4 regions of the Paenibacillus sp. Lou8.1 genome follow, and region 3 is predicted to be linked to each of the others. Evidence: a T-box and tRNA genes for the amino acid it is inferred to sense, from the RefSeq annotation. Region 3 holds a T-box; the other regions hold tRNA genes.
The links. A T-box is a leader RNA that pairs with one kind of tRNA and senses whether it is charged. The one in region 3 lies ahead of argS (arginine--tRNA ligase), so its partner is inferred to be a tRNA-Arg.
Positions count from the first base shown of each region.

Region 1: it has a tRNA-Arg gene. The T-box ahead of argS (arginine--tRNA ligase) is inferred to sense a tRNA for this amino acid. The anticodon was not compared.
Region 2: it has a tRNA-Arg gene. The T-box ahead of argS (arginine--tRNA ligase) is inferred to sense a tRNA for this amino acid. The anticodon was not compared.
Region 4: it has a tRNA-Arg gene. The T-box ahead of argS (arginine--tRNA ligase) is inferred to sense a tRNA for this amino acid. The anticodon was not compared.

Region 1 covers NZ_JANAVN010000005.1:300,853-309,043, reverse strand. The annotation lists gene clpP (ATP-dependent Clp endopeptidase proteolytic subunit ClpP) at 1-541, opposite strand, end outside; gene tig (trigger factor) at 953-2,266, opposite strand; gene NLX78_RS09600 (hypothetical protein) at 2,410-3,318, opposite strand; tRNA gene NLX78_RS09595 (tRNA-Arg) at 3,576-3,649, shown strand; gene NLX78_RS09590 (exodeoxyribonuclease III) at 4,053-4,817, shown strand; gene NLX78_RS09585 (hypothetical protein) at 4,905-7,118, opposite strand; gene NLX78_RS09580 (hypothetical protein) at 7,087-7,332, opposite strand; gene NLX78_RS09575 (GH1 family beta-glucosidase) at 7,353-8,191, opposite strand, start outside.
Region 2 covers NZ_JANAVN010000005.1:249,925-258,115, reverse strand. The annotation lists gene NLX78_RS09405 (6-phospho-beta-glucosidase) at 1-891, shown strand, start outside; gene NLX78_RS09400 (PhzF family isomerase) at 1,055-1,957, opposite strand; gene NLX78_RS09395 (IS4 family transposase) at 2,299-3,117, opposite strand; tRNA gene NLX78_RS09390 (tRNA-Arg) at 3,531-3,604, opposite strand; gene NLX78_RS09385 (magnetosome magnetite crystal formation protein family) at 3,779-4,072, shown strand; gene NLX78_RS09380 (hypothetical protein) at 4,392-4,751, opposite strand; gene asnB (asparagine synthase (glutamine-hydrolyzing)) at 4,915-6,759, shown strand; gene NLX78_RS09370 (XTP/dITP diphosphatase) at 6,928-7,560, opposite strand; gene rph (ribonuclease PH) at 7,560-8,191, opposite strand, start outside.
Region 3 covers NZ_JANAVN010000001.1:549,146-557,336, reverse strand. The annotation lists gene NLX78_RS02685 (ABC transporter ATP-binding protein) at 1-52, shown strand, start outside; gene NLX78_RS02680 (S-layer homology domain-containing protein) at 176-1,144, opposite strand; gene argS (arginine--tRNA ligase) at 1,405-3,135, opposite strand; T-box leader at 3,195-3,452, opposite strand; gene NLX78_RS02670 (four-helix bundle copper-binding protein) at 3,530-3,859, opposite strand; gene NLX78_RS02665 (MogA/MoaB family molybdenum cofactor biosynthesis protein) at 4,122-4,637, shown strand; gene NLX78_RS02660 (nicotinate phosphoribosyltransferase) at 4,704-6,167, opposite strand; gene NLX78_RS02655 (cysteine hydrolase family protein) at 6,290-6,856, opposite strand; gene NLX78_RS02650 (NUDIX domain-containing protein) at 6,924-7,712, opposite strand; gene NLX78_RS02645 (PaaI family thioesterase) at 7,778-8,191, opposite strand, start outside.
Region 4 covers NZ_JANAVN010000022.1:39,713-47,903, reverse strand. The annotation lists gene NLX78_RS24690 (PdaC/SigV domain-containing protein) at 1-612, shown strand, start outside; gene clpP (ATP-dependent Clp endopeptidase proteolytic subunit ClpP) at 738-1,334, opposite strand; tRNA gene NLX78_RS24680 (tRNA-Arg) at 1,545-1,619, opposite strand; gene NLX78_RS24675 (sugar-binding transcriptional regulator) at 1,889-2,926, shown strand; gene gap (type I glyceraldehyde-3-phosphate dehydrogenase) at 3,020-4,030, shown strand; gene NLX78_RS24665 (phosphoglycerate kinase) at 4,151-5,332, shown strand; gene tpiA (triose-phosphate isomerase) at 5,392-6,144, shown strand; gene gpmI (2,3-bisphosphoglycerate-independent phosphoglycerate mutase) at 6,146-7,690, shown strand; gene eno (phosphopyruvate hydratase) at 7,754-8,191, shown strand, end outside.

The sequences.
Region 1 (8,191 bases), on a different contig from region 3:
TTGCCTCTTCCGCTTCCATGAAGAAATCCCGGTCAGTATCACGTTCGATTTTTTCGAGGGGCTGACCCGTACGCTCTACATAGATTTGATTCAGCTTAGCACGTGTTTTGATAATCCAGTCCGCATGAATCAGCATATCGGAGGCTTGCCCTTGAATGCCACCGAGCGGCTGATGGATCATGACTTCACTGTTGGTAAGCGCGTATCTCTTGCCTGGCGCACCCGCTGTGAGCAGCAACGAACCCATACTTGCAGCCATGCCTACACAGATCGTCGATACGTCCGGCTTAATGAATTGCATTGTATCATATATACCCATGCCCGCAGTTACAGAACCGCCTGGCGAGTTAATGTACAAATTAATATCCTTCTCTGGATCTTCCGCAGAAAGGAACAATAACTGTGCAATGACGAGATTGGCGACATCGTCATCAATCGGGCCACTTAGGAAAATAATACGATCCTTAAGCAACCGCGAGTAAATATCGTAAGATCGTTCTCCTCGATTCGTTTGTTCCACAACCATAGGGACGAGACTCATCACGACCAACCTCTTTTCTTTATTAAAATGAACACCTGTATTCATCCGCTTCCTTATGTCCCATTAAAACGGAAGCAGCAAGCATGAAACGTGAACACCTTACAAAATATTTTAACATGTTCAGAGTCTCGTGTCATATTTGCATGCGCTCATATATGCAGTGCGGGCTGTTTAAAGTACACTCTGCCGAGACCTTCTCATATTTAACCATGTTTCGTATGTATGTGCAAATATACGGTAGTGACTTATGTAAAACAAAAAAACACGACTCACAGCACTTTCCATAAACGACTAAAATTTGGGTTACCAAAGGTAAAAATAAGGCACGTAACTTTCACTACGTGCCTTATCCCTATCTAATTGCTACGTTGCAGCTTGTTACAGCATACTCCGTATATTTTATCGTCTGAATTATTCAGTAGCTTCAACTGGCGCTTCTACTTCTTTGCTGTTTTCCACCAACAAAGCAATCGTTTTGCGCAGTGAAATTTCTTCTTTCAGGTTAGCGAACGAGCCGTTACCTTCCAGAATGCTGCGGATTTCCTCAACTGAACGTTTGTAAGCTTCAGCCATGTTTTTCAGTTCTTCATCAATTTCCGCTTCGGAAACTTCGATGTTTTCTGCTTTAGCCACTTGCTCCAGCACGAGGTTGTTACGTACGCGCTTCTCAGCATCAGCTTTCATTTGCTCTTCCAGGTCTTCCTTGCTTTGACCAGAGAATCCGAGGAACATTTCAAGGTTCATACCTTGGCTACGCAAACGGTTGTCGAAATCGCGAACCATGTTTTGCACTTCGCTCTTCACCATTGCTTCAGGAATGTCGATTGTTGCATTCTCAGCAACTTTCTCCACTACAGCACCCTCGCGGGCTGCTTTAGCTTCGTTTTCCTTACGATCCAACAATTGCTTTTTCAAGTCTTCCTTGAATTCAGCCAGTGTGTCAAATTCGCTTACATCTTTAGCAAATTCATCGTCCAGTTCAGGAAGAACTTTGCGTTTCAGTTCGTGAACTTTCACTTTGAATACCGCTTGTTTGCCAGCGAGGTCAGCAGAATGGTAGTTCTCAGGGAACGTTACTTCAACGTCCTTGGAATCACCAGTGTGCAAACCAACCACTTGCTCTTCAAAACCAGGGATAAATGTGTTAGAGCCCAGTTCCAAAGAATACTTCTCAGCTTGTCCGCCTTCGAATGGTACACCATCCACGGAACCGTCGAAGTCAATAATAGCTGTATCACCGGATTGAGCAGCATCTTCATCAACGACAACCAATTCAGCATGACGTTGTTGCAGGCGCTCCAGTTCTTGAGCCAGTTCTTCGTCGCTTACTTCGAGTTTGCTTACAGGCACTTCTACGCCTTTGTAATCGCCCAAAGTCACTTCAGGTTTAACAGTAACCTTTGCTTTGAATTTGAAAGATTCGCCTTTAGCAAATTGATCAATTTCAACGTCAGGGCTGTCAACCGGGAAGATGTCTGTTTGCTCTACAGCTTGGCTGTAAGCTTCTGGCAACAGGATGTCAATTGCATCCTGGTACAGACTTTCAATACCATAGCGTTTTTCAAAGATAGGACGTGGTACTTTACCTTTACGGAATCCTGGTACACTTACTTGTTTTGCCACTTTATTAAAAGCTTTGTCGAGTGCAGCGGCTACACGATCCGCGTCAACCTCAACTTCAAGAACCCCAAGGTTCTTCTCTATTTTCTCCCAAGTTGCTTTCATTTTATGCTTTCCCCTCCAACAAAATCTTCACTTAGTTTTCATTACAATCAACGCACACAAAATAACCACTATAGTATATCTAACATTACTGTCTTTTTCAAGAGCAGCCCTTTGAATGCTTCACAGGTAAACGTTTCCGGTCATTAAGGAGTGTTCATTCCCGCCGCTACGAATAGTCGCATCGACCGATACGCCTGCTCAAAACGGAAGCGCAGCGCATCTGTAATACCATATATAGCACGGGTTTCTTCCTCATTTTTATTTCCGTTCAAACTTTCCGAAACCGTCTGATGGAGTGCTGCAGCCCAAATATCCGGCATTCCGTCCTCTTCCACCAACATTGATCTATAATCTTTTGTACCGTATACTGCCATCACAAACTGTGACCACAACTCCTGTGCAAAATAGAATAGTGTAGGCTCGTGCACCTCAGTCTGATCGGCCACCCGTTCCAAAATACGCATAATCGATTCTGGAAAATCACCTGGCTGTAACGGAACCGTTTCAATGTCGATTTCCGCTTGTTCATCACCCCGTCTGATTTCTATCGTCCCTTCCATTCCGCGTCGTCGCATTGTCTGTAGAACACGGAATTGAAGTAAAGGATGGATTTCCCGTTCCGTAATCCAGCGAAGCAAGGCATCGTCGATTTCTGGCAGTTCCAGATAGGACAACTGCTCCAACGCTAAAATCGTCTGTTCGGATAAGGGTTCATCCATAGCCATCCGCAACAGCTTGTTGCCGTAGCCTGCATCCTGCTCCTGCTTAAAGCGTGCATGACGGCGAGCTAACTCTACTTCACTGACTTCTTCTTCCACAGCGTCCGTTACCGCCCCGTTGTCAGCGTACTGTGGAAATGCAGCCTCCAGCCATTGTAATAAAGCGTTCCATTCATCGTATTGCTTCTGCTCCTGTCCCTGACACTGCATTAAAAAACGCAGCATCGCCATCGCCTCTCCGTAACGTTCGTTTTCAAGCATCACAGTAAGTTGAATTTGATAATAGTCCAGTGTCTTCGGAAACAATACAATATTATTTTCTTTTGTCGTCACCTTGGAGTCCTTTATTCAAGGCACCCCCTCTCCTTCGCAAGCTCAAGTATTTGTAGATTATATGAGAAACAGTAGCCGAAGTCCAACCACTCGTCTTACACATATTCACCTGTATTCTAACATACCCTTTTATAAGGCAAAAAAAACTACGTCTACTCAGAATTTATGCTGTATAAAGCCTAAATAAGCGATATATGCAAAATAAGACTTGAATTTCTTTTATCCATATGATATATTAATATTCGCTTGAATTTTATGTCCCAGTAGCTCAGCTGGATAGAGCAACGGCCTTCTAAGCCGTCGGTCGGGGGTTCGAATCCCTCCTGGGACGTCATAACAAGAAGCCTCCATAATGGAGGCTTTTTTTGTTCTCATGAGATAAACCACGGGGGAACGTCGGGTCATCGGTATCGTTAGCCTATACTTCGCAGCCGACCATAGGGAGAGTATCTCTCTTGATAAATTACACCAAAAATAGCTTCCGCAAGGGAGCCTTTTTCATTATAAATAATGTAGAAAGATTAGTCTGCCCATCACTACTTTAGGCGCTGGTTTCAAGTCTCTACTCTTTCAAAAAAGGGCAGAAATTGCTATCATCTATCATGTTGCACCATTTCAGGACCATTTTAATGAAAAACCTATGAAGTCCAGATAGAAGACATTTATAAGCTTATGTCAACAAAGGATATACAAATCACATCGCTTACCGCGTGATTAGCAAGGAGATTAATCAAATGAAATTAATATCTTGGAATGTAAACGGCTTAAGAGCCTGTGTGACCAAAGGGTTTTATACTTATCTAAAAGAAACAAATGCCGATATTTTTTGCGTACAGGAAACGAAGCTTCAAGAAGGTCAAATCCTCATGGAGAACATGGAGGAATACACACAATACTGGAATTACGCTGAGAAAAAAGGATATTCCGGCACGGCTATTTTCACCAAAATCAAGCCGCTCTCTGTGCATTATGGACTTGAGGAAAACGAAGAACCAGAGGGCCGAACCATTACTCTGGAATTCGAAAAATTTTATCTCGTCAATGTGTACACTCCGAATACCAAACGGGACTTATCCCGACTACCCTACAGACTGGAATGGGAAGACCGTTTTCGCAGCTACCTGCAACAACTGGATGCTTTGAAGCCTGTCATCGTTTGTGGAGACTTGAACGTAGCTCATCAGGAGATCGACCTCAAAAATGCCAAAGCTAACTACGGAAATGCCGGATTCACGCCTGAGGAACGGGAACGCATGTCACAGCTGCTAGACGCCGGATTTATAGATACCTTCAGATCCTTTTATCCTGACCGGACGGATGTTTATTCCTGGTGGTCCTACATGCCAAAGGTGAGAGAAAGGAATATCGGCTGGCGGATTGATTACTTCCTCGTCTCGGAGAGACTTCGTCCGCTTTTGATGGATGCGAGCATTGATTGTCATATTACAGGCAGTGACCACTGCCCTGTGATATTGGATTTACAAGATATTTCAGCATAGGTCCCCCTGCCCTGACACAAGGATTTATGAAATCTTAAAAAGCCGTTATGCTCTGTTATGGCAGCATGACGGCTTTAATTAATGGAGCTATGTCCCCAAATATACCTCGATACGGGAAATCAACCGATCTCTCACATCTTGCGCTTCTTTTTGATCTAATACAGCCTGGCATATCGTCTTCTTTTCGCCACTGACGTAATGCAGTACATATTGGGTCACTCTGCATTCCGGTGCATAAGTATCCTTACGATCCGTATTAAAATAAGTCACCTGGCAGCTTCCGAGAAAACAGAAAGATAGCTCACCTGTAGCTGTGAACAGCCAGCCTGGCAGCTTGGGCTCCAGCCTCAAGGATAGTCCCCTATGATCATAGCCAAACGGCTGTCCGCCCGTCATCATCCATAACCACATATGAATAAATTCTGCCGTAGATCCGCTCAGCCTCGCAATATATCCCGTTCCATGCAAACTTGCATCAGGATTAGCAATACTAGCAATGAAGGAGCTATTCTCCAGCGTGCTTCTTCCGTAGACCTCTGGGTCCATAAAAGGCGGAAACGCTTTTTTAATGTCTGAAAAAAATTCAGTGTATAGACCCGCTCTTAAGCATTCAAGTAAATATTTAAATTCCATATGCATAAATATAGATTCATTTTCCAGCCAATCCGGCGTAAAAGCTCTGGAACGACCGAGTTCAAACGGCTGCCCCGCCAGACTTTCGTTCACCTTATACATGCCCAGCTTCCTGTCGTAAAGCCCACTCTGCCTGATTTGCCGATATAGCTCCTGCCCATTTACAATGTCGCCAACCACTTTCATAGCCCGGGTCGGTCCCTCTAGAAAATATGGGGTATCCTTACGTTCGAAGGAATGTATGTTTACGAGCTTGCCCCCGCAGTCATCCTCCTGTACCTCGAATTCTCTGGCTTCATAATAAAAGAAGGTTGGGTATATCCCCTCACCGATAAGCAGAGCCTTATCCATCCCCTGTTGGAGTTTACGTTCAGCTTGACGCAAAAACACCAGTACATCTTCAAACGCTAGTGGTGTTTCTGTTCCTTCAAATCCAAAACGAATCGATTCGCGGTACGCTTCTCTAGCATCCGAAATTCGTGACCAGAAGCTGTAATCCTTGCTTTCATCCCTGTAATCAGCCTCATCAGAATCGTGGTAGTATTCCTCCATTGTGAGCTTCAGCTGTTGGATCAACTTAGCAACTTCTCGCGGCAGCCGTAGCACAGAATTGCCCGAAAGCTTCACCTGTGCATGTATTAAAAATCTTACAAGTCGCTGTAATTCACACAGTTCACTGAATCCAGAAGCAAACAGCCCCGGAAGTCCGTTCATGGAATCATTCCATCCCGGCTTGCCCGCCTCCATCTCAATTCCCAAGCCCTCCGGGTCCAGCGTGGACAGCTTGATGGCTGCCAATGACAGCAGCTTTTCATATAAATTTGACTTATAAATCTCTCCGCTTCCATGTTCAGTTCGAACCCAATGAACATCGCCATCCCGGGCGTGCAACTGAGCTTCTTTCTCCTTGCTCTTTACGACCGCCCCGTACTGACGGATACGTCCGTCCTTCATCTGCACGTATTTGTTTCGACGTGGCTGTACCCATGCCGGACTGTCGTAATACATGTACTCTCGGGTCGCGAGCAAAAGTTTCTCTTGTTTGTCTGGATAGATACTTAGATAACTTTCGATTAGATCCATGTTATATGTCCAATGGTCGATCCAGAAACCTTCACCAAAATCAGCCTCATAGCATTGTTCGGAATGCTTGAGAGCTTCGGTTACAAACGTCTCAACCGTTTGCTTTAGCGCGATGTTGTCATGAATGATATGTTGAATTAGCTCACCCGGGGTGAACGACGATTGAAAAAAAGCACGCAAAGACGAATGATCTGCCACCTCCACCTGTCCCAGCAACGGTTCCAGCTCTTGTATTTGAAAGCTACACCCCTTTACAACAAGCGGATTATAGCCGTCCGGCTGAATCAGGCTCATAAACAAACGGATATTGAAATCTCCTATGCCGGGGTTAAACCACACATCATTTCTCCGGTTCTGGTTTGCATCGCGAAAATTACCATTTCCTTGAGAATAATATCCCGCCTGGAGCTTAAAGAAATTATAGTCCCGTTCCAGATCCCCATGCTTGCGCGAAAATACATGATATACAAACGGTTGCTCAGTGCCGTTGTCCAGCAGCAATGGATAACCACCACGTAACAGGTTATCCAGATAGTTCTGACGGCAGTATTCGTCAAATAACGGAATGGATGTCCGCGTTGCCATTCAATTCTTCGATCAACGCTTTGGCTTCCTCCGCCTTCCGCTCGATATAAGGCATGGTTGCGATTTCCGTAATCCGTTCATTGATAGAGTGAATATCATTCACATGCCCGATGATCGTACAGTGATTGACGGCAGTACCTGCTGCTAGTCGTGCTGTGTAGCCGCTAAACCCACAAGGCACTTTATTCGTCGTCACAGGCTGCTGTGAAACCAAGTCTTCGACGCCTTTTCTATTTAAAACCCGTTATTCGCCATCACTTGCTTGAACCACAGCGCACTTTGTTTGGGTGTCCGTTCCTGCGTGTCGTAATTGATGTGTATAATACCAAAACGTTTGCTGTATCCCCAGGCCCATTCAAAGTTATCGAGGAATGACCAGACAAAATAGCCCTTAAGCTGACCTCCCTCCCCAATAAAGCGATGGCATGCCTTTAAATGTTCCTCAATGTAATACTGACGTCCAATGTCCTCAATCTTTCCATTCACCAGTTCGTCCTTCATCGCTGCTCCGTTTTCCGTAATCAGGATGGGTAATCCCTTGGAAAAATCCTTCTCAATCCGCGTTAGCAGCTTATAAAAGGATTCAGGGTGAATCTCCCATCCCATATCCGTTACCGGTTCCTCTATGGAAACCTGCTCGACCTGAAGCAACGAAGCGTCTGTAGTCGCTCGAATGATACTGCGGGCGTAGTAGTTGATGCCCAAAAAATCCCCTGGCTGCTGAATCAGCTCCATATCACCAGGCTGTACAAAATCCAATCCATTCAAGTGCGCCCCGTACCATTCCACCATATCCTCAGGGTATTTCCCGTTAAACAATGGTTCGGCAAACCATCGATTAATAAAACCATCCCGCCGGACAGCAGCGGCTACATCTTCGGGGTGTTCAGAGGCTGCATCGACATGCTCCATGTTCAGCGTAATACCGATGTTGCCCGTCAGGCCCTTTTCCTTGTGTAAGTTCATGGCTATCCCGTGACACATCAGAATATGATGAGCGGCAGTAAAGGCTTCCCTCCAGTTCTCATGGCCGGGGGCATGCTCTCCTGTGCCATAGCCCAAAATAGAGGCGC
Region 2 (8,191 bases), on a different contig from region 3:
GCGGGTATGGTCACCGAAGCCGTGCTTCGTTATGGTCAGTGGGATAAAGTCATCGGATTATGTAATGTTCCAATCGGCGCGATCAAGAGTGCATCAGCTGTGCTGGACAAACCGGAAGAAGAGCTGTTCTTTAAATTTGCAGGGATTAACCACCTTCATTGGCACAAGGTTTATGACAAAACAGGGGCCGAATTAACAGAGCAAGTTATTGAAGGACTGTACGCTCCGGGTGCAAAACCAGAGAAAGTCGTTGAAAATATTAAGAACATGCGCTTCCTGTATGATCAAGTTCGTCAATTGAAAATGCTGCCTTGTCCTTACCATCGGTATTACTATATGACGGATAACATGCTCAAGGAAGAATTAGAGGAAGCCAAAAACGAAGGAACTCGGGGCCAAGTGGTCAAACGTCTGGAAGAAAGTCTGTTCGAACTGTATAAAGATCCGAATCTGGATTACAAACCAGAGGAATTATCCAAACGCGGTGGTGCGCATTACAGCGATGCAGCCTGTGAAATCATTAATTCCATTTATAACAACAAAGGCACATTGATGGTCGTTAGTACACGTAACAATGGTGCGATTGATGATGTTCCTTATGATAGCGCCATCGAAGTGACCAGTGTTATTCGCGCCCACGGTGCCGAACCTGTCAACTTTGGCAAATTCCCACCTGCACAGCGGGGCTTGCTGCAAGTAATGAAGGCAATGGAAGAGCTGACGATTGAAGCGGCGGTCACCGGTGACTATGCAACAGCACTGCAAGCCTTCACCCTGAATCCGCTCGTACCAAGCGGGGACATTGCTCAAACCGTACTGGATGAATTGCTAGAAGCACACAAAGAGCATCTACCTCAATTCTTTGCTCATAAGGAGAAGGCGACGGTATAAAGCTAGAATCAATTATCCTGCTGGAACACAAAAAAAGCTTCCTACATGTAGGAAGCTTTTTGCTATACGTCCCAGGAGTACTTGCTGGGACGTTGGTGTTATTGGGTTTGTACTTGGCTTGACAATCCGTCATTAAGCTTATTGATAAATTTGTTAGACTTTTTTAAAGTATGATCTCCGTTGAAAAAGCAATAACCGCTTTCCCCGTAATTTGAACTAATACGGGTTTTCCCTGTTCCTTTTTCACATGAACATGCATTGTTCCCTCTCTTTTGATTGCCTCACCTTGTAAAATATCAAAATCAAAAGACTGCTCATTCTCATTTTGCAAAATGTTATAGTGTACCAAATAGGCTCCAAGCGGTCCGTTTGCATTTCCTGTCACCGGGTCTTCAGCTATTCCAATTGCAGGAGCAAACATTCTTCCGTGAACCAATATATCCTCTTGTGGATTTAATGTAAAAACATAATATCCATTACATCCAATATGCTTGCTGATTTCTGTAAGCTTCTGCAAATCAGGTTTTAAACTATGTAGTATTTCATTGGAGTAAATCGGAACCATTACCTTAGAATGACCTGTTGAAGATATTGCAACTGGATATTCCATGCAAATATCTTTACAAGAAATACCTAACGCATTTGCAATCTGACTTCTTATTTCATCATTTAAAGGCTCTGATATAGAAGGTTCTCCCTGTGTCATTACAATAGAATAGTCATCTTCATACTTTATAACATCAACAGGCAATATACCTGCTTTTGTTTTTTGAATAATTCTTCCAGTTTCAGCTTTTCTCTCAATTGCATAAATATAATGTGCTGCTACTGTTGCATGACCACAAATTGGAACCTCTGTTGTTGGAGTAAAAAATCTTACTTCAACATCATAATTTGAAGAATCTGTTTCAAAAATAAATGCAGTTTCCGAATTATTTAATTCTCTTGCAATTCTCTGCATCTGCTCATCTGTAAGTCCATTTGCATTTGGAACAACTCCAGCAGGGTTACCATGAAATCTATTTTTTGTAAATGAGTCTACTTGATATATTCTATATTTTTTCATAATTTCGCCTCTATAAATACTAGTTTGTCTGTCTGTTAAATCTGATATTAACATACTTTTTAGGCAGTTTCACTTAAATTAAAAGATATAATATGGCCCTTTAATGAAAACGAACTGATCCTTATTATAGAATCGCGCTCTTTTATGGAAGATTGTTATTAAACTAAAGCCGCAGTTAGCTGAAATGGTCTTCTCAATCCTTATCTAAAAGCGGAATAAATCTTTTATGATTATAGATACTTTTAGATTCTGCCACGCCTGTTGAATAACCAAAATAAGTAACTCAATTCATGAAACAAGAGGTGCACTGAAGAAGAACGCGCCGAATCTGAATCAGCCATTCAACAGGTAGTTTTGAACAGAAATAGACGAGAAAATCGCGCAAAGGAAAGAACGGCATGTTGGGGCCATGAAGTCTGAGCAGCAACAAATAGCCAATTGAGCAGGACATAGACGATTAGAGCACAGAATAATTGCCCATAGACCGCATTTTCAGTCGTACCAAACAGCGTTGGAATATTCAAATGTTGCTTGATCCAACGAAAGAAGACTTCAATCTGCCATCGAGCCTTATAGATCTGTGCGATTTGTTCTGCGGTCACCTGCATTAAATCGGTAACCACCCGAATTTCCCGACCTTCAAAATCCCGAAACATCACCACACGATGACGTTGTCTGGAACGACACTGAGGGGTTCCCAACTGGCAAGTGATATCCCGAATGACGGATGAATCTGGCTTCGTAAGGCGACGTAGCGCATGAGGCTTTTCCAAATGGACGTTGTCGCGAAGCCGAATGACAAACGATTGTCCATGGGTTTTGAAGTGATCCAGACGCTCCAGTTTCCCATAAGCACGGTCCATCACCAAAATGTAGTCCGGTTGAGCCAACGCTTCACTCATGGGGCCATCATGCTTGGAGCCCAGCGTTTCGACCACCTGAAGGGGTTGCCCATTTTCTGCTCGTAAAGCGACTTGAAGTTTAATACCTGCACGCTCCCCGTGATAAGGAGCCCAAGGCAAACGCGTTTTTCCCACCGTCATCGTGGTTGAATCGATGAGTAATAATTCTTTTGGGCCTATTAACTTCACAACCCTTTGAACTTCTTCAGGAGTCAGCATAGATTCAAGGATAGATGTAATCGTGATAGAATTTTTCATGAGATCGTCTTCTTTCGGATTCGTTTGGATGGTACCAACGATTCTACAGAAAAGACGATCTTTTTTCTACCATTTTGTGGTTATTCAACAGGCGTGCTACTATATAAAGGTATTAGTTTACTGTATGTTTCGGAGCGGCTTGGTCACGCCTCATTAGATATCACTACCTCTACATATGCCCACCTTATGAAAGAGCTACGTGAACAGGATTCAAAACAACAGACATTTTTGAACATTTATATAGCGTGTAAAAATCGTGTGTATAATTTGAGTAAACAGGTGTATTGATCACACCTTTTTCTAACGTTTTCTATCGTAACCCCAATAAAAGAAAAAACGCCCCAAACCCTTATATATCAAGGATTTGAAGCATTTTTAATTTCGTTCAAACTTTACATATCTGAACGCTTCGACGTCCCAGGAGGGATTCGAACCCCCGACCGACGGCTTAGAAGGCCGTTGCTCTATCCAGCTGAGCTACTGGGACAAGATGCTGATCAATAAAACCTTATGTATTCAGCGCATTGATTATTATATCACATTTCGAGCAACTGTCAAAAGCATTTTTTCATGATGTAGGGAAGTGGGCTGCAAAAGGAATCATTTGGACGCTAACGGGGTATTATGTACAAAGAACCATGCATAAAGGAGGGGTTAATCTGTGAGAGGTCTTTTGTCGTCACTTTGTTATTTCAGCATTTTCTTCGCACCTTTTCTAGTGCCTGTCATTGTGTGGATTGCAGTACGGGACGAATATGTTCAGGGACATGCAAAAAAAGCTATTTTATCGCATATTTTCCCCATTATTGCGGCAATTCCGCTAGTGTATTTTATTATTACCGCGAATCATGCAGGTTCAGTGATCGGTTTTGTACTGCTATTCGTAGTGGTCTATCTCGGAGTTTTTGTTTATAACATCTACAAAGGGATTATGACGCTGCGTGAAGCGGCTTAGTTCAAAAAGAAGCCTCCTACATACCGCTAATTTGGCGGGATACGGAGGCTTCTTTAGGGTCATTTTTGATGAGTTGCTGTTGCTATTGGGTTCAATGGATGCTTATTTATTCCCAAAGCGTTTAGGACTTCTCCGTACTTCATGTCTTACGTTTTTCTCCAGCACTTCTTCCGCGAACTCATTGTTATGAATATAACTGCTGCCTTTGTTTTTCTTATAATTCGCTTTGCCGTCTATGATTTCCCCCTCCTTTCACGCTGATCCGGCGATGGCGCCGGGGCCCAAATCAACAAAAGCCGAGGCATAGCACACCATATCCTCATGCTCCGAACTCCTTGGCGAACTCTGTGCTGAGCTGCCCATAGGAGAGCAATTCTTTTTTAAACTTCTCTCGCTCCTCACCAGCAGTAATGTGTGTAGAGTCGGTAAAAGCCTTGTCTGTCACTTCCTCAAATGCCGAATGCAGATTATTGTCGTACCAATCCAGCTCCAGATCGGCGTCATTGCGGATGATCCGTATCATGTCATAGTCATGCTGACCATCCGTCTGATCCTTGGCCGTAATATAGACCAACAGTTCCGGGTCATCTGCGGCACCGGGCCGCACCTCTACCTCAGCGCAGCGCACTCCGTCAAGTTCAGTGAAGCGGCGTATTTTGGCATCCTTGATGTAGTACATGGTCTCCCTCCTTCCTTGCGAGTAGACGGGTTGCCCCATCTGTAGTTTTCGGAACGGACAGACATTTTATGCTTCTTTTCGGCATATATACTGATGAACTGGGGATTTAGTTTTTGATTCATTCCAACACTGGATGAACACGACAAAGAGAGGATGAACAGACATGTGCGGAATTACAGGTTTCATACAGTGGAACGGAGACTTAATGCATCAATCTGAGCTGCTGCTGAATATGACACAAACGCTCTCCGATCGCGGACCGGATGCTGCGGGTACCTGGATATCCAACCCGTGTGCCTTCGGACACCGAAGATTGAGCGTTATGGACCCGGAAAATGGCGCTCAGCCCATGATCCGGCAGCTGGAGGATATCACTTATACGATTGTATATAACGGGGAAATATATAACGCGCCTGAGCTGAAAAAAGAGCTGCAACAGCGCGGGCATTTTTTCCGTACACAATGCGACACGGAGGTGCTGCTCGAATCCTATATCGAATGGGGCCCTGAATGTGTGGATCGGTTAAACGGCATTTTTGCGTTTGCGGTCTGGGATAGCGAGCGGGAGCAGGTATTTCTGGCACGAGATCGGCTGGGAGTAAAGCCGCTATTTTATAGCCAAACCGAAGAAGTATTCGTATTTGGCTCAGAACCCAAAGCACTGCTCCAGCATCCAGCGGTAGAGGCAGCAGTGGACGCCGAGGGATTGGCCGAAATTTTTATCATCGGGCCTGCACGTACCCCCGGACACGGCGTCTATTCGTCTATGAAGGAGCTACGCCCCGGGCATACGTTAACCTACAGCCGCGACGGCGTGCGCATCCAAGCCTACTGGACACTGGAAAGCATTGCGCATGAGGATAATACCGAAGAAACGGCACTTAAGGTAAGAGAGCTGTTGCTGGATACGGTGGAGCGGCAGCTCATTTCGGATGTTCCCGTGTGCACCTTATTGTCTGGCGGGCTGGATTCAAGCGCTCTATCCGCATTAGCTGTCGATTATTACAAACGTACCGGGCAGGGACAAGTTCATACGTATTCGGTCGATTATGTGGATAACGACAAGCATTTTAAAGCCCATGCGTTTCAACCCGGAGCCGATGCTCCCTGGATTCAGCGGATGGTGGATGAATTAGGGACAAATCATCACTGGATTGAATTCGATACGCCAGAAGTCGTAGCAGCTCTGAACAACTCCACGCTAACGCGGGATTTACCCGGAATGGCGGACGTCGATTCGTCGCTGTATCTCTTTTGCCGGGAGATTAAAAAAGGAGCTACGGTCGCTATTTCCGGCGAGGCTGCGGATGAAGTTTTTGGCGGATATCCTTGGTTCCACCGGGAGGATATGCTGAATTCGGGGACATTCCCGTGGGCAGTTGCACCCGATATGAGAGCCAGTCTGTTGTCTCCTGAGGTACGGGACTGGATCAAGCCGCTGGAGTATTTGAACGATCGCTACTCAGAAGCGGTAGGAGAGGTCCCGAAGCTACCGGGGGAAACAGGAAAAGCTGCGCAAATGCGCGTCATGTCCTATTTGAACATCACCCGCTTTATGCCTACTCTACTGGATCGCAAGGATCGGATGAGTATGGGAGCCGGACTGGAAGTGCGGGTGCCGTATTGCGATCATCGTTTGGTACAATATGTATGGAACATTCCGTGGAGTATCAAGATGACAGGCGGACGTGAAAAAGGTATTTTGCGCAAGGCGCTGGAGGGTGTATTGCCGGATGATGTGCTGTATCGCAAAAAAAGCCCATATCCCAAAACGCATAACCCTTCCTATCTTGAGGCTGTGAAAAAGCAGGCGCTGCAGCTACTGGATGACTCCTCTTCCCCACTGCTCAAGCTGATCGATGCGCAAAAGGTACGTGATATTGCCGCCTCACCGGAGGCATCCACCAATCTGCCTTGGTTTGGTCAGCTGATGTCGGGTCCCCAGTTGTTCGCCTATTTGGCTCAAGTGGATAACTGGTTGCGCACTTACAAGGTAGCTATTCGATAAGCTACGCTGAATGCTGAAGCAATAGAGCTTCTAAGCGGCAGCGCAATTTTTCGCTGTGTACTATATGGGGAACAGAAAGTACCAAAAAGGCTATCCGCAGCTTATGACTGACGGATAGCCTGTTTTTCGTTATGTGAATGGGGGATGATTTCGCCCCTGTTACCAATGCTATGCCTGTGGATTACCCAACTTTGTTGCCAAATCACGCAGAGCTATCCCTCGGTGACTGATAGCCTGCTTTTGTTCTAACGTTAGCTCGGCCATTGTCTTTTCAAACTCTGGCAAATAAAACAGCGGATCATACCCAAATCCGCCGCTACCGGCGGTTTCAGTAGTAATCCAGCCCTCCACAGAGCCTGTCGATTCCAACGTCTCGCCAGTCTGCGGATTATATAGAATCAAGGTACAGACGAATTGAGCCGGGCTTAGCAAAGGCTGTCCCGTATCATCACCCAGCTGCTTCGATTCTAGAACGTCGAGCAGCTTAATATTGTTTTCGTGATCGCTGGCACCTTCTCCAGCATAACGGGCAGAGTATACCCCCGGTGCACCGTCCAGCAAGTCCACGCAGAGGCCGGAATCATCGGCCAGTACGGGCAATCCGAGCACATCTCCAACCGCTTTAGCTTTTTTCAGTGCATTTTCGGCAAAGGTTTTGCCATCTTCAACGACATCAGGAATGTCGGGATAATCGTACATGCTTCTGACTTCCTTGCCGAACGGCGCAAAAGCATGCGCAAATTCCCGCACCTTTCCTTTATTTTTCGTAGCGACAATGACGATCGGGCCATCCAGCCGCATTAGGCGCCAGCTCCTGTACGTCCAGCACCGATCTTATCAGCAATCGGTCCAAGCACTTCTTTTTGGCGCTCAATCATTTGCAGAATCCCTTGTTCGCCCAAGCTAAGCAGTTGATCCAATTCGTTACGGTCAAATGGGCTTTCTTCACCTGTACCTTGCAGCTCAACATATTTTCCGCTGCCAGTCATAACAAGATTCATGTCTACTTTGGCCTTGGAATCCTCTTCATAGTTCAGATCCAGCAACGCTTTTTCACCAACAACCCCTACGCTGACGGAAGCCAGGAAATCGGTAATTGGAAAAACAGGCAACTTGTGCTGGGTGGCAATTTTATTGACCGCAATCGCCAACGCTACGAAAGAACCGGTAATTGAGGTTGTGCGTGTTCCGCCGTCCGCCTGAATGACGTCACAATCCAACGTAATCGTCCGTTCACCAAGCGCCTGCAAATTGACCACCGAACGCAACGCTCTTCCAATCAGACGCTGAATTTCCATGGTGCGGCCTGTCAGCTTGCCACGCGCAGCTTCACGCTGATTACGGCTATGAGTCGCACGCGGAAGCATGGAATACTCTGCGGTCACCCAGCCCTTTCCTTGTCCCTTCATAAAGGGGGGTACGCGTTCTTCTA
Region 3 (8,191 bases):
TGCTACGCCTCCTGCGCAAGATGACTTGCTTACTGGCAAAGTCAGCATTTAAAGCTTGAATAGCCCAATTGCTTAGGGCTAACGATGAACATTTGGCATGAAAAAACCAGCGAGCCTCTCCTACACATTGGAGGCTCGCTGGTTTATTTTTATATAAGACATATGGCTTGCAATTTTATTTAGCTACAGACGTGCCTGTTCCTGTGGGTGGAAACACTGTTCCATCTACTGCTTTGAGCGTAACCTTATACTTGCTGTCTACCAACGTACTTGTGTGGGTATCCGTAATGACCTGAATATTCATTTCCCCTGGCTTTGGACTAGTCAGCTTGTAGTAAATTACTGCATTCGTATCATCTACGTAGTCGATGTGATCCACTTCAATGCCGTAACCTGGATTAGGTGCCTGCAGACGGGTGATTGTCACTTTGTTCTGCTGGTCATTTGTCTTCTCTATGCTCATACTAATATTATTTTGTTGAACCGGATCTACAGGCTCAGCCGGATTTTCAGGAGTAGCTTCAACCGTTTTATGACTTTGTACAAATTCGGATGCGTTATAGACCATTTCTGCTGCCTCCATCCGCGTTACTTTACGATCCGGGTTAAAGTTGCTCTGTTCGTCCAATTTTGCAATTTTGGTCAACAGCAGGAATTGAACTGCTGCGTTTGATTCCTGATCTAATTTTTTGCCATCCGCTACATTAACTAACATACGGACAGTTGGATATTCACCCGTTGCACTCACTGCTTTATACAGAATATTCGCAAATTGTTCTCTTGTCATACGGGTGCTTGGATCAATATCTGGTGACAAAGGAATTTGGTGTTGGGCCGCAATCCGATAGGACTGAGCATACCATGCGGAAGCCGGAATGTTTGCAAAGGAACCCGTTGTGAAATCAGGCATTACCTGAAGATCCATCGCACGAACAACCAAATGTACTCCTTGTGCATAGGTGAGCGTTTGATCCGGTGCAAATTTATCCTTGGTTATTCCTTGGATAATTCCTTTATCCTGAAGTGAGTTTACGATCTTCTCCTGTTCAGCTCCCTTTATATCACGAAAAGCAGAAGCCGACGTAGCCACAGCCAATGAGCAGACGACAAGCAGGGCAACTGCCACGCTTTTATTTTTTTTCATGAGATACACCTCCATGTTTACTTTGCTTCTATACTTCCGACGCAATAAAAGCATCAAATGTTTCAAATATGCACAAATTGGTTGCAAAACAGTGCAATAGCTGCGATTAGTGTAACCCGTCTAACTCTTTTCTGCTCACTATCTTTATACATCCTCAAAAGTGCCTGTGACAGATTACCTTTTACAGTATCCCCTTGGAAGAACCGGATCTGGGTAGCAGTATCCCGCCGGCAAACCTCGCTCCCCTTTGTTCGCTTTGCTTACATCCGATTCGGTGCTTTCAGACCAAGAAGTTGCAGCGCGCATGCCAGAATATCCGCAGTTTGTTCCGCCAATTGAATACGCCAGCGTCCACCATCGACAATCCTTTCCTTGGCGTAAAAACGGTTGAACGCCTGGGCCGTATCCAGTGCAAATCTCGCAATAACCGAAGGCTCCAGTTGGCGAGCCGCACGTATCAGTTGTCCGTGATAACGATCCAACTGCTTAAGCAGCGCCCAACCTGCGTCACCAAACATTTCATCCGATATGTCATTCAAATCACGAGAATGGCTATCTTGGACAAGGGCGTTGTCGCTAGAATTAGTAGTAACATCAACATCGGCGCGAGCATGAGCTTTCTCCAGAAGGCTGCGTATGCGCGCATGAGTATACTGCACATAAGGCCCGGTCTCACCTTCAAAGGTCAGCGCCTCCTCCAACGAAAAATCCACTTCATTCAGCCGGTTGTTTTTTAAGTCACCAAAAATAATCGCCCCAATACCAACGTCCTCTGCTACTGCCTGTTGTTCCTGCAAATCGGGATTCTTCTGAGTAATGATGGCTTGAGCACGGGCTATAGCTTCATCCAGCACCTCTTCCAGTTTGACAACTTTTCCACGTCTTGTAGACATTTTCTTACCCGCAAACCGCATTAATCCAAACGGCACATGCTCACACTGCTCCGCCCATGCCTCTCCTGCATGTTTCAGCACCGCAAACACCTGCTGGAAATGCAGCTTCTGTTCCCCACCAACGACGTACAGAAGCCGATCAGCCTTCATCACTTCATGACGATAAATCGCTGTTGCCAGATCACGTGTCGGATAAATGGTAGTCCCATCCTTTTTTAGAATAAGACATGGCGGCAGTTCCTCGTCTTCCAGACGAACTACGAGCGCGCCATCACTTTCCTCCAGCAATCCCTTTGCTCTTAATTGAGCAACAACTGCCTGCATCTTATCATTGTAAAAACTTTCTCCCAGCACATGGTCAAATGTAATGTTCAGGCGCTGGTACATACGATCAAATTCACCCAGACTGACTTCAACAAAAAACTCCCATAGTTGTTGAGCCTCAGCATCCCCATGCTCCAAACGTCGGAACCACTCGCGGCCTTCATCTTCCAAAGTTGGATCATGCTCGGCCTCCTGATGAAAACGCACATACAGTTTCAGTGATTCACCAATCGGATCATGTTGTAGCTGCTCCTCATTTCCCCATCTTTTATAGGCCGCAATTTGCTTACCAAACTGTGTTCCCCAATCTCCAAGATGATTCACACTAATTGGGACATATCCGGTTTCACCAAGTATGCGATACAAGGCAGCACCAATAACAGTAGAGCGAAGATGACCAATACCAAACGGTTTGGCAATATTGGGCGAAGACATATCAATGACCACCCGCTGTCCGTGTCCGATATTGGGCCTGAGGAAATCAGCTTTGCTCAATTCAGCAAGCAGAAGCGGAATATGAACCGATCGATCCAATGTTATATTTACGTAGGCACCCGATGCTGAAGCAGTTAAACCTTCTTCATGGCTCACTAGCTCCGCTAATTCCATTGCAATGTGCTGTGGAGACTTTCGAAACTTTTTAGCCAGCACAAAACAGGGAAACGCTACATCTCCCCATTCAGGCTGCGGAGGCACCTCGAATAAAGATAAAATTTCTTTTTCCTCCAAGCCCGTATGGGCCAATATCGCTTGAGCAGCAATACTCACTAACATGATCTCTCTCCTTCTTTTTATAGAATCTAACAAAAAAAGCTCCCGCCTCTTGAAATAATTCAAGAGACGAGAACTTCAATATCCCCGCGGTACCACTCTTCGTAAATCGGTTGTGCAGCTAAAGCTAACTTACACAAATCGCGATTTCACTCCAATGACTAATAACGGTGTCTGCCGGGCTGATCTACTAGAAATTCTGCTCGTTGGATCAACCATCTCCCGGGTGCGCTTCACATCGGACCTCATACCGGCTTCCACCTCTTCCGGCTCGCTGTAATATACGGCTCCGCTGCTACTCTCCCGTTCCATGACGTTAATTCCAATTATTATACAAACCTATTCAGTAGAAAGCAACCTTTTATTTCCTCTTCAGGCACTAGTTCCATATATGTAATTACACTGCCACCAATTGGCGGCATGCCTGAACGCAACGACGGCAGGCTTCTGCACAATGTTTGCAATGATCATGGGAATGCTTGCTGCATTCAGCAGCACATACCTCACAGGCCTTGGCGCACAGCTCACAGATTTGCTCGGCAAAATCCGTTCCGCGCTGCAGCATTTGAGCAGCAAATCCGCATATTTCTGCACATTCCCTACTCACTCGAATACATTCACGCAGCATAGCTAAATCATATTCCTTCAAACTCGCTACGTAACATACATTGCAAGCGTTCATACATTCCAGGCAAGCATCCACGCATTGTTGGTATGAATGATTCATATTACATTACCTCCCAGTTGTTGACCCTGCTGTACTATTACCCGCTGATCCTTGAGTTTAATCATTTGATGTGCGCGCTTACAATAAAATAAAAACTAAACAATCCCGACTTATGTAAGGAAGTGTACTATATTCCAGTATGTAAGTGCAAGTATATTAATCACATGGATTTTTAGCCCCTGTTTCTGACTTGCATACACTCAGTCATTGCTCTATTGTAAAAAGTGTATGTCTAACCATCGATCAAGGAGTGAACATTTTAATGAATATGTCTTCCGTAGATGAGCATCGACAGGAATCCCCGCAACAGGTTAATTGCATGGTCGTGACTGTCTCGGACACACGTACCGTGGAAACAGATACCGGGGGACAACTGCTCATGGATCTACTAGAAACCAATGGATATAAGGTTGTTCGATATGTCATCGTCAAGGATGACTACGAAGGTATTCAGCAGTTAGTATCCGAAGCAGCGGCACAGAATGACATCGAGGCTGTACTTTTGACAGGCGGTACCGGTATTTCTCCACGTGATACTACATATGAAGCCGTCTCCTCTCTACTGGATAAGGAACTACCTGGCTTTGGGGAAATCTTCCGTTATTTAAGCTTTGCTGAGGACATTGGTTCAGCAGCTATATTAAGCCGGGCTGTAGCTGGTACTGTGGGTCGGACAGCTGTATTTTCTATGCCTGGCTCACGCGGAGCCGTTCGTTTGGCAATGGAACGCATTATTGTCCCTGAGCTACGACATGTGATGAGAGAAATTTATAAATAAGCTCCTATTTCCTACATGCCGCGACACAAAAAGGCACCCCATACATTCATGAGGTGCCTCTTCCAACTATTCTTTTTCTTCAACTTCGGGCTGCATATAGCTGTCGATCAGCTTTTGCTTCAGCTCCCATACCTTCTCGCTCAGATTTACACGATAAATTTCAGGGTTCAGCTTCCGCAAATATTCTGGCCAAAACAATTTCAACTGTGAAGTATGGTAGGCACGAATTTCATCCAGCTCAGGAAGCTCATATACCTTCTGTCCATTTAAAAAAATAGGCTCAAGCATTGGCACGGCTTCATAATTTTCTACATACTTCTTCATATACGGATGTAAAGGGTTAAACAGCTTCAGGCGCTTACCATTACGCGGACGCTCTTCATCCGGGAAAGAAATATAATCGGCTACAGCTCTCCCTTTCTTCTTATCCACAATGCGATATACATCCTTCTTGCCTGGTGTGGATACTTTTTCTGGGTTACCCGAGATCTTAATCGTCGGCAACATTTCGCCATCCACTTCACGCTCAACCAGCTTGTACACCCCGCCAAGCGAAGGTTGATCTGAAGCGGTAATAAGCTGTGTTCCTACACCCCATACATCAATACGTGCCCCTTGGGCTTTCAGGTTAAAAATCGTATTTTCGTCCAAATCATTGGAAGCTACAATTTGTACGTAATCTAAGCCTTCAGCATCGAGCATTTCCCGCGCCTGAATGGATAGATAAGCCAAGTCACCGCTATCCAGACGGATTGCATTCATACGCTTGCCCTGACTCTCCAGCATTTTTGCTGTCCGAATCGCATGAGGAACACCGCTTTCCAGCGTGTCAAAGGTGTCTACCAACAGTGTAACCTGGTCCGGTAAAACCTTCGCATACACGTCAAACGCCTCCTGCTCCGTCATAAAGGTCTGCACCCATGAATGGGCATGTGTCCCCTTCGTCGGGATTCCAAAATGCTCGCCTGCCAGCATATTAGAAGTCGCGTCAAAACCTGCCACATAAGCTGCCCGTGCTCCCCAAATCGCCGCATCTGCTTCCTGCGCACGCCGTGTCCCAAATTCGAGCAGTGTATCGTCACTTGCCACCTGCTTGATGCGCGACGCCTTTGTCGCAATGAGTGTCTGATAGTTCATAAAATTCAACAATGCCGTCTCGACAAGCTGCGTTTCCATAATCGTTCCTTCAACACGTACCAAAGGCTCGTTTGGAAAAACAAGTGCTCCTTCTTTCATCGAATGGACCGTTCCACCAAACTTAAACTGGCGAAGCGCCTCCATGAACATGGGATCGTATTTCTCCTCCTGTTCAGACAGGTAGCGAATGTCATCTTCTGTAAACCGCAAATTTGCAATATAATTCACAATACGTTCCAGACCAGCGAACACGGCGTATCCATTACCAAAAGGGAGTTTACGGAAATACGCCTCGAACACAGCTTTACGCTGATGACTTCCGTTCACCCAATGGGCGTACATCATATTAATCTGATATTTATCTGTATGTAATGCGAGGCTCGTTGACTGCATCGTAATCATCCTCTCTGACTGTCCCCAGGTTTGTGGTGCAGCGTACCGCCTCATCTGCCCAGATTCAGCAATATCCGGCTCCATTTTGTTATCGGACATTGGTGCACAATCGTTAAGTTATTTTACTTCTTCTGGCGTAAAACCGTATCCTCAGCCGACCGTACCGCGGCTCCAAGACTTCCTTCAAAATGACCCAAAGCCCAATCATGTCCAGCTTGATTAAAGCTCGCCACAGCGTCCTTGTATACAGTAATAGCAAAACCTTTGTTATAAGCATCTACAGCCGTATGCAGTACACATATATCTGTACACACACCAATCAGATGAACTTCCAGAATGCCACGTTCACGCAGCCTGAGCTCCAGATCTGTGCCCGCAAAAGCACTGTACCGTGTTTTATCCAACCAGTAGATAAGATCACTTTGTTGCTCATAGAGGCTACGAAGCTTGCCATACAAATGTCGTCCGTTGGTTCCACGTATATTATGTGGAGGAAACAGCTTGCTCTCCGGGTGATAAAGGTCGTTCTCCTCATGCAAATCCACAGCCATGACAACAAAGTGCCCTTGATCCACGTATGCCTGCGTAATTGCTGCGATCCGTTCATCCAACTCAATCGCAGGTTGTCCTACAGGCAAACTACCGTCCACAAAATCTTTCGTGTAATCAATAACAATTAGTGCCTGCATCGTACGGTCAGCTCCTTATCCTCAAAGTGAAATTGTACATTCTATGCGTAACCTATTACATTAGACGTTACGTGTAGATAGATAAACGCGGTACTCTGTCACTAAAACGGTACAACTGTGCCGGTCTTTGTGAATACTGGTTGGAACTGAGCGGTTTGCCGTTCTCATCACGCACCTCTTCCAGTATTCCCTGTCTGCTACGAGTCGATGTTATTTTGCGAATAAAGTTTGGCTCTTCGAAATCCGGTACGACACTCTGAATCACCTGATATAATTCACCCAGTGTAAAATGTAGCGGTAAAAACTGCTTGGCGATCGTCGTCTGAAGCATCTGCAACTGAATTTTGCGATAAGCATCTACTATGATATCCCGGTGATCGAATGCCAGCTCCAATTCCTCCAACGCTTCGCGGATCGTGAATAACCCGACCTCGGAAGCATCATCGGCCGCCTGACGCTGTTCCAACATCCATTCTTCTACCAGCGCAAAAAATGCATGTGATATGATCCACCCGCGCGGATCACGTCCCGGTCCACTATATACACCCAAATACTCCAGATGCCCGCCGTCCACACCTGTTTCCTCTAACAGCTCCCGCTTGGCAGCTCCATACATAGATTCATCTTCCTGACAAAACCCTCCAGGCAAAGCCCAGCGTCCCGCAAACGGCCAACTGCGGCGCTTGATGAGCATCACTTTCAGCTCCCGAATCGGCAATGTCTTTGTTACCGTCTTGCGCTCCCGCTTCGTTAAGGTAAACATAACGATATCCGCTGGAGCTCCATCCGGGGTGCGGTATTTCTTAATGTTGTACGACGCCTTTTGCGCCTCTTCGTTTATACGATTGCTATCCATTGGCATCACCATATTATATCGTTTTGATAAATTCATTATGACATAATAAAATTTTTTGTCAAGTGTCAGGCCTTGCCTGAATCACTTGCTTGTGTACGTAATACTCGGAAGGTTGCTGTAGATGTAGAACCGAGTGTGCCTTCACTATCTCTTACTTCCGCCTCAGTGGTTATAGTGCGACCTCCTTGATGAAGAATTCGCGCCCTAACCTCCAGTCGTCCTTGCCTCATGGCTGACAAGAAATGAACATTCAGGTTCGTCGTTACACATGGATCCATATTTCGTGAAGCCATACTGACCATCCCCATCGCCTGATCCATCAATGAAGTAAGTACACCCCCATGGACAATACCCATCACATTGGTATGCTCTTGTTTGGCCTCCAAAGCGATCTGTACCTCGTTTGCATCAGCTGCAATCAGCTCACACCCTAAATACTCCCAAAAAGTATTATTTTCTCCCTCTAGCATCTTACCCAA
Region 4 (8,191 bases), on a different contig from region 3:
TCTCAAACACTTCCAGCTTCGAGTAATGCGAAGGTGTCCTACAAGATTAAATATCCGCAAATCAGCGGCAGCCAACTGAATCCTGAGGCTCAACAGGCCATTAACAATGTGCTTAAAAAGCAAGCAGAGGGTATATTGGCAGCAGGTAAAAAGATGATGGCTGAGGGAGAGGCTACAACAGAAAGACCGTATGAGTTCGGAAATGATTTTGCGATTGCCTATAACAAAAATGGTATTCTGAGTGTGATTATGCAGGATTACTCGTATACGGGTGGCGCACATGGCATGACGGCACGTAAAGGATATACGTTCTCGCTCGTTGATGGTAAACTGCTGCAATTGTCTGACGTTTTGAAGGCAAATCCGAACTACAAAAAGTTCCTCAATGCTGATTTGAAGAAAAAAATCGATGCGCTTCAGGCTGGCGAAGGATTCGGCAAATTTAAAGAGCTGGCGGCAGATCAGAATTTTTATGTGACGAGCAGTGGAGTAACAATTGTGTTTGATTTGTATGATTATGCGCCATACGCGTATGGAATTCCGGAGTTTACCTACTCGTTCGGTCAACTGCTGCCTCAAGGCGGAAAGCCTTTTGCGGGACAGCATGAATAGTAGGAGTAAACAATTCCAATTGTCTATAACCTAAAAAACAATAAAGCAAAAAAAGCTGCCTACCGGATAAGAACATCCGGGGCAGCTTTTTCATTTACCAGCTATCGAGAGGCGAATTTCTTCTCTTATACACCTTCTGGAGAGGAGCTAGTTAGCACTTTATCAATAATACCGTATTCCTTGGCATCATCAGCGGACATGAAGTAGTCACGGTCTGTGTCTTTTTCAATGCGCTCCAGTGGTTGGCCTGTGCGATCTGCGAGAATGCGGTTCAATTTGTCACGCATTTTCAGAATGCGGCGTGCACGGATTTCAATATCCGTTGCCTGGCCTTGTGCACCACCCAGTGGTTGGTGAATCATAATTTCACTGTTTGGCAAAGCGAAACGTTTACCTTTGGCGCCTGCATTCAGCAAGAATGCGCCCATAGAAGCCGCCATACCTACGCAAATCGTAGATACGTCAGGTTTAATGTATTGCATCGTATCGAAAATGGCCATACCAGCTGTAATGGAACCGCCAGGACTGTTAATATACAAGTGAATATCTTTTTCAGGATCTTCGGCAGCCAAAAACAGCATTTGCGCAATAATAGAGTTGGCTACAACGTCATTGACGTCCGAGCCTAACAAAATAATGCGATCCTTCAACAGTCTGGAATAAATGTCATAGGCGCGTTCGCCGCGGTTACTTTGTTCTACTACCATAGGAACATAGCTCACGTCAAAAAACCTCCCTTAAATATCGTTAGTGGATTTGGTGGACATGCCGATTACACGTCCCTTATTTATAAACTGTTACCGTATTAACCACATGATAAACAATTTCAAACAAAAAGTCAAAGAAAGTCAAACTAATGATTAAAAAAAAGAGCCCTCAGCGCTCTTATTGGTTAAAACATTATGTAGAAGCATTTATGCGTTCATTTAAAATGGCGCGCCCGCGAGGAATCGAACCTCGATCTCAGGCTCCGGAGGCCTACGTCATATCCGTTGGACCACGGGCGCATAGTTCAATCAATGCAAACAACTAACTAATTAAACAGCTAATTGGAAACAAAGATGATTATATGATATACAGCAGTGAATTGCAAGCTTTTATTAAATGCGCATATTCAGGCAAATGGTTGAGAAATATAGGTTCAGATAGACTTGCATGTGGAGCAAATATTGGTTAAGATATACGTGGGACTTAAAAAGTTATCCCGGGACGTTTTAAGACCAGTTAGAGATAGAGCATTAGAGACAGAACTTAGAAGTGTGCGGGAGTGGAAAGCATGCGAAAGATATTAGAAATACAGAAGCAGCTTCTGCCCGACCTCATGGATGTTTTGAAAAAAAGGTACACGATCCTGCATCAGATTATGCTGTCCGATGTTGTTGGACGCAGAACACTGGCAGCTTCACTGAACATGACTGAGCGCGTGTTGCGCGCCGAAACCGATCTTCTTAAAGCTCAAGGGCTAATTGAGATTGAGAGTGTAGGCATGAAGGTGAGCAAAGCAGGACTGGATCTGCTGGAACAGCTGGAGCCGATTGCGAACAACTTGTTCGGCCTGTCCCAATTGGAGGACCAGATTCGTCAAGCCTATGGTTTGAGGAAGGTGGTTGTCGTTCCAGGGGATTCGGATGCTTCTCCGTTAACAAAGCAGGAGCTGGGGCGCGCTGGAGCAAAAGCGTTGCTGAGTGTTATGGACGACGAGGATGTGGTCGCTGTAACAGGTGGCACGACGATTGCCGACGTGGCGGAACAACTGGCACTACCTTCTAATGGCCCACTTAAGGGTGGGTGGTTTGTACCGGCACGCGGGGGTTTGGGAGAAAGCATGGAAATGCAGGCCAACACAATTGCTTCCACAATGGCTCGCAAGGTAGGCGCTCAATACCGTCTGCTCCATGTACCGGATTTGCTCAGCAATCATGCTTACAACTCCTTGCTTGAAGATACGAACATTCAGGATATATTGAACCTGATTCGCGAGAGTCGTATCATCATTCACGGGATAGGCAACGCCATAGCGATGGCACATAGACGTAAACTTGATCCCGAAACCTTTGCCCAGATCAGCAGTGAGGGGGCCGTTGCCGAATCGTTTGGTTATTACTTTAACGAAGATGGCGTCGTTGTTCACAGAATGCTGACGCTTGGACTTCGATTAGAGGACATCAGGCGTACCGATACGGTTCTAGGTGTAGCTGGAGGCAAGAGCAAGGCGGCCGCTATTCATGCGGTACTGCGTTTCGGACAAGAAGACATTCTAGTCACCGACGAAGGCGCTGCTGCCGAGATTGTAAGTCATTATTTAAATGGTTAAGATGGATTTATGAATGGTGTTGTCTTGACGGGCTTTCGGGTCTGTCTTGAATATATAAAACTAAACTAAACGAACTTTGGGAGGAACTCACTCATGACAGTTAAAGTTGGTATTAACGGTTTCGGACGTATTGGACGCCTTGCTTTCCGCCGGATTCAAAACGTGGAAGGTATTGAAGTAGTAGCAATCAATGACTTGACAGATTCCAAAATGTTGGCACATTTGTTGAAATATGATACAACACAAGGTAATTTCCAAGGACAAGTAGAAGTACATGACGGCTTCTTCAAAGTAAATGGTAAAGAAGTTAAAGTTTTGGCTAACCGCAACCCTGAAGAACTGCCTTGGGGAGACCTGGGTGTAGACATCGTTCTGGAATGCACAGGTTTCTTCACAACAAAAGAAGCTGCTGAGAAACATTTGAAAGGCGGCGCTAAAAAAGTTGTTATCTCCGCTCCAGCTACTGGCGACATGAAAACTGTCGTTTACAACGTAAACCATGAAATTCTGGATGGAACTGAAACTGTAATCTCCGGTGCTTCTTGCACAACTAACTGCCTGGCTCCTATGGCTAAAACACTGCAAGATAAATTTGGTATCGTTGAAGGTTTGATGACTACAATTCATGCTTACACTGGCGACCAAAACACTTTGGATGCTCCACATGCTAAAGGTGACTTCCGTCGTGCTCGTGCAGCAGCTGAAAACATCATTCCTAACACAACTGGTGCTGCTAAAGCAATCGGTTTGGTTATCCCTGAGTTGAAAGGTAAACTGGATGGCGCGGCTCAACGTGTTCCAGTACCTACAGGTTCCCTGACTGAGCTGGTAACAGTTCTGGAGAAAAACGTAACTGCTGAAGAAATCAACGCAGCGATGAAAGAAGCTTCCGATCCTGAAACTTATGGATACACTGAAGATCAAATCGTTTCTTCTGACATCAAAGGTCTCACTTTCGGTTCTTTGTTTGATGCAACTCAAACTAAAGTTCTGACTGTTGGCGACAAACAGCTGGTGAAAACTGTAGCTTGGTATGACAATGAAATGTCCTACACTGCACAATTGATCCGCACGTTGGAATACTTCGCTAAACTGGCTAAATAAGAACAGTCTTATTGAGCAACATCATAGAGCGGAAACAGGTTATTGTTTCCGCTCTTTATATATCAAATGTGCCTTAAATTCCTGATTCGTAAAATTATAAGGGTGCGGAGGAATATGGAGATGAACAAAAAGAGCGTACGTGATATAGAACTGAATGGAAAACGGGTGTTTGTTCGTGTAGATTTTAACGTTCCGGTTGAGGACGGTAAAATTACGGATGACAAGCGTATTCGTGAAACCTTGCCAACCATTAACTACCTGATTGAAAAAGGTGCAAAAGTTATTTTGGCAAGTCACTTTGGACGTCCAAAAGGTCAGGTTGTTGAATCCATGCGTCTGACTCCTGTTGGCGTACGTTTGTCTGAGCTGCTGAAAAAGCCAGTAGTTAAAGTGGACGAATCGGTAGGCGAAGCTGTTAAAGCGAAAGTGGCTGAACTGCAAAACGGCGACGTGCTGTTGCTTGAAAATGTACGTTTTTATGCAGGAGAAGAAAAGAATGATCCTGAATTGGCGAAGCAATTTGCTGAATTGGCCGACGTTTTCGTGAATGATGCATTTGGTGCAGCACACCGTGCTCATGCTTCCACTGAAGGTATCGCTCATATTCTTCCGGCTGTTTCTGGCTTACTGATGGAAAGAGAATTGTCTGTTATTGGTAAAGCTTTGTCGAATCCAGACCGTCCTTTTACAGCTATTATTGGCGGTTCCAAAGTAAAAGACAAAATCGACGTGATCGACAACCTGCTGAACATTGCAGATAACGTAATCATTGGCGGCGGTTTGGCTTATACATTTTTTAAAGCTCAAGGTCATGAAGTGGGTCAATCTTTGCTGGATGAATCCAAACTGGACGTAGCTCTTGGGTTTATTGAAAAAGCGAAGAAGCTCGGCAAAAAATTCTACCTTCCGGTGGATATTGTCATTTCTGACGATTTCAGCGCTACGGCGAATACTAACATTGTGGACATCGATGGTATTCCTGCAGATTGGGAAGGCGTGGATATCGGACCGAAAACACGTAAAATCTATGCAGATGTGATCAAAAACTCCAAACTGGTTGTATGGAACGGACCAATGGGCGTATTTGAAATCGAGCCCTTCGCTGGTGGTACTCGTGAAGTAGCGGAAGCTTGCGCAACTACTGAAGCATACACCATCATTGGTGGCGGTGATTCTGCGGCTGCGGCTGAAAAATTCCACTTGGCTGACAAAATGGATCACATCTCTACTGGCGGCGGCGCATCACTTGAATTTATGGAAGGCAAAGCACTTCCGGGTGTTGTTGCACTGAACGATAAATAATCAAACGCACTATGCGTGAATAAAGCTTTAGGGCACCTAATAGTTAGGAGTTGAAACCATTGAGAACACCGATTATCGCGGGTAACTGGAAGATGTTTAAAACCGTACCAGAAGCTAAAACTTTCATCGAGGAGATCAAAGGCAAAGCGGAGGTTGCAGGAGTGGAAAGCGTGATTTGCGCACCATTTACGAATCTTCCTGCTCTGGTTGAAGCAGTAAAAGGCACGTCTATTAAAATTGGCGCACAAAACCTGCACTTTGCAGAAGATGGTGCATTTACAGGTGAAATTAGCGGTGGAATGCTGAAAGATCTGGGCGTAGATTACGTTGTGATCGGACACTCCGAGCGTCGTGAATATTTTAATGAAACAGACGAAACGGTGAACAAAAAGGTTCATGCGGCATTCCGTCATGGCCTGAACCCAATCGTGTGTGTAGGCGAAAAGCTGGAAGACCGTGAAGCTGGACAAACCAAAGAGGTTGTAAAAGTGCAAACTGTAGCAGCTTTTGCTGGTTTGGCTAAGGATCAGGCTGCACAAGTAGTTGTTGCTTATGAGCCGATCTGGGCGATCGGAACAGGCAAATCCTCCACTTCGCAGGATGCGAATGAAGTGATTTCCTATATCCGCAGTCTGATTAAAGAGCTGTATGATGAAAATACAGCAAATGCTGTACGTATTCAGTATGGTGGCAGTGTAAAACCTGAAAATGTTACTGAGTACCTGGGTCAAAGCGATATCGACGGCGCGCTCGTGGGCGGTGCCAGTCTTCAACCGGCGTCGTACATCGCGCTTGTTGAGGGGGCGAAGTAAGATGACAGCACCAAAACCGGTAGCTTTAATTATTATGGACGGGTTCGGATTGCGTGACACCGTAGAAGGTAATGCGGTTGCGCAGGCCAACAAACCGAATTACGACCGGTATTTACAACAGTATCCTCATACAACGCTGACGGCTTCTGGCGAAGCAGTGGGTCTGCCTGAAGGACAAATGGGTAACTCCGAAGTAGGTCACTTGAACATCGGCGCAGGCCGAATTGTATATCAAGACTTGACTCGTATTTCGAAGTCCATCCGTGAAGGTGAATTCTACGACAATGAAACACTGGTTAAAGCAGTGCAACATGCCAAGAAGAACAACACGAAACTTCACCTGTACGGACTTCTGTCCGACGGCGGCGTGCATAGCCATATCAGCCATCTGTTCGCTATGCTGGACTTGGCGAAAAAAGAAGGCTTAACAGAAGTGTACATTCATGCTTTCATGGATGGACGCGATGTTATGCCTGACAGCGGCGTAGGCTTCATGCAGCAGCTGATCGCTAAAATTCAAGAAGTGGGCGTAGGTAAAATTGCGACTGTACAAGGACGCTATTATGCTATGGACCGCGACAAACGTTGGGAACGTGTAGAGAAATCCTACCGTGCAATCGTGTACGGAGAAGGTCCTCAATACACAGATCCAATGGAAGCATTGAAAGAATCGTACGAAAAATCAGTGTTCGACGAATTTGTGGAGCCAACTGTTATTGTGAAGGCTGACGGAAGTCCTGTAGGGCTGGTCGAAAGCAATGACTCTGTTATCTTCCTCAATTTCCGTCCTGACCGTGCGATTCAACTGTCTCAGGTATTTACAAACGCGGACTTCCGTGGTTTTGACCGTGGCCCGAAATGGCCTAAAGATTTGCACTTTGTTTGCCTGACGTTGTTCAGCGAAACGGTTGAAGGCTTTGTAGCTTACGAACCGAAAAACCTGGATAACACGTTTGGTGAAGTGTTGGTTCAAAACAACAAAAAACAATTGCGTATTGCTGAGACTGAAAAATATCCGCACGTTACTTTCTTTTTCAGTGGCGGACGCGATGTGGAGCTTCCTGGCGAAACTCGTATTTTGATCAACTCGCCTAAAGTGGCTACATATGACTTGCAGCCGGAAATGAGTGCGTATGAAGTAGCGGATGCTGCTGTTAAGGAAATCGAAGCCGACAAGCATGATGCGATTATCCTGAACTTTGCCAATCCGGATATGGTTGGACACTCCGGTATGCTGGAGCCAACGATTAAGGCGGTAGAGACGACGGATGAATGTGTTGGACGTGTTGTAGATGCGGTTAAAGCCAAAGGCGGCGTGGTTATTATCATTGCTGACCATGGTAACGCGGATATGGAAATTGATGAGCAGGGACGTCCGTTCACAGCTCACACAACTAATCCGGTTCCGTTCATTTTGACTGACGAAAATATCATTTTGCGTGAGCATGGAATACTGGCTGACGTAGCTCCAACGCTTCTGGATTTGATGCAACTTCCGCAACCTGCGGAAATGACAGGAAAATCTATGATTGCATCCCGCAAGTAAGCTTGATTTAATAAGTATAGGCTTGACCAACAAATCATGATTCACAAAGGAGATTAAGTACAAATGACTATTATTTCTGACGTGTACGCTCGCGAAGTCCTCGACTCCCGTGGTAACCCTACGGTTGAAGTTGAAGTATATCTGGAATCCGGTGCTATCGGTAGTGCTATCGTTCCTTCCGGTGCCTCCACAGGCGCTCACGAAGCTGTAGAGCTTCGTGATAACGACAAATCCCGTTACCTGGGTAAAGGCGTTCTGCAAGCTGTTAAAAACGTGAACGAAATTATTGCTCCTGAAGTAATCGGCTTGGATGCTGTGAACCAAGTAGAAATCGATACGCTGATGATCAAATTGGATGGTACACATAACAAAGGTAAATTGGGTGCAAATGCAATTCTGGCAGTATCCATGGCTGTAGCTCGCGCTGCTGCTGAAGCTCTGGGCTTGCCACTGTACACTTACCTGGGTGGATTCAATGCTAAACAATTGCCAGTACCAATG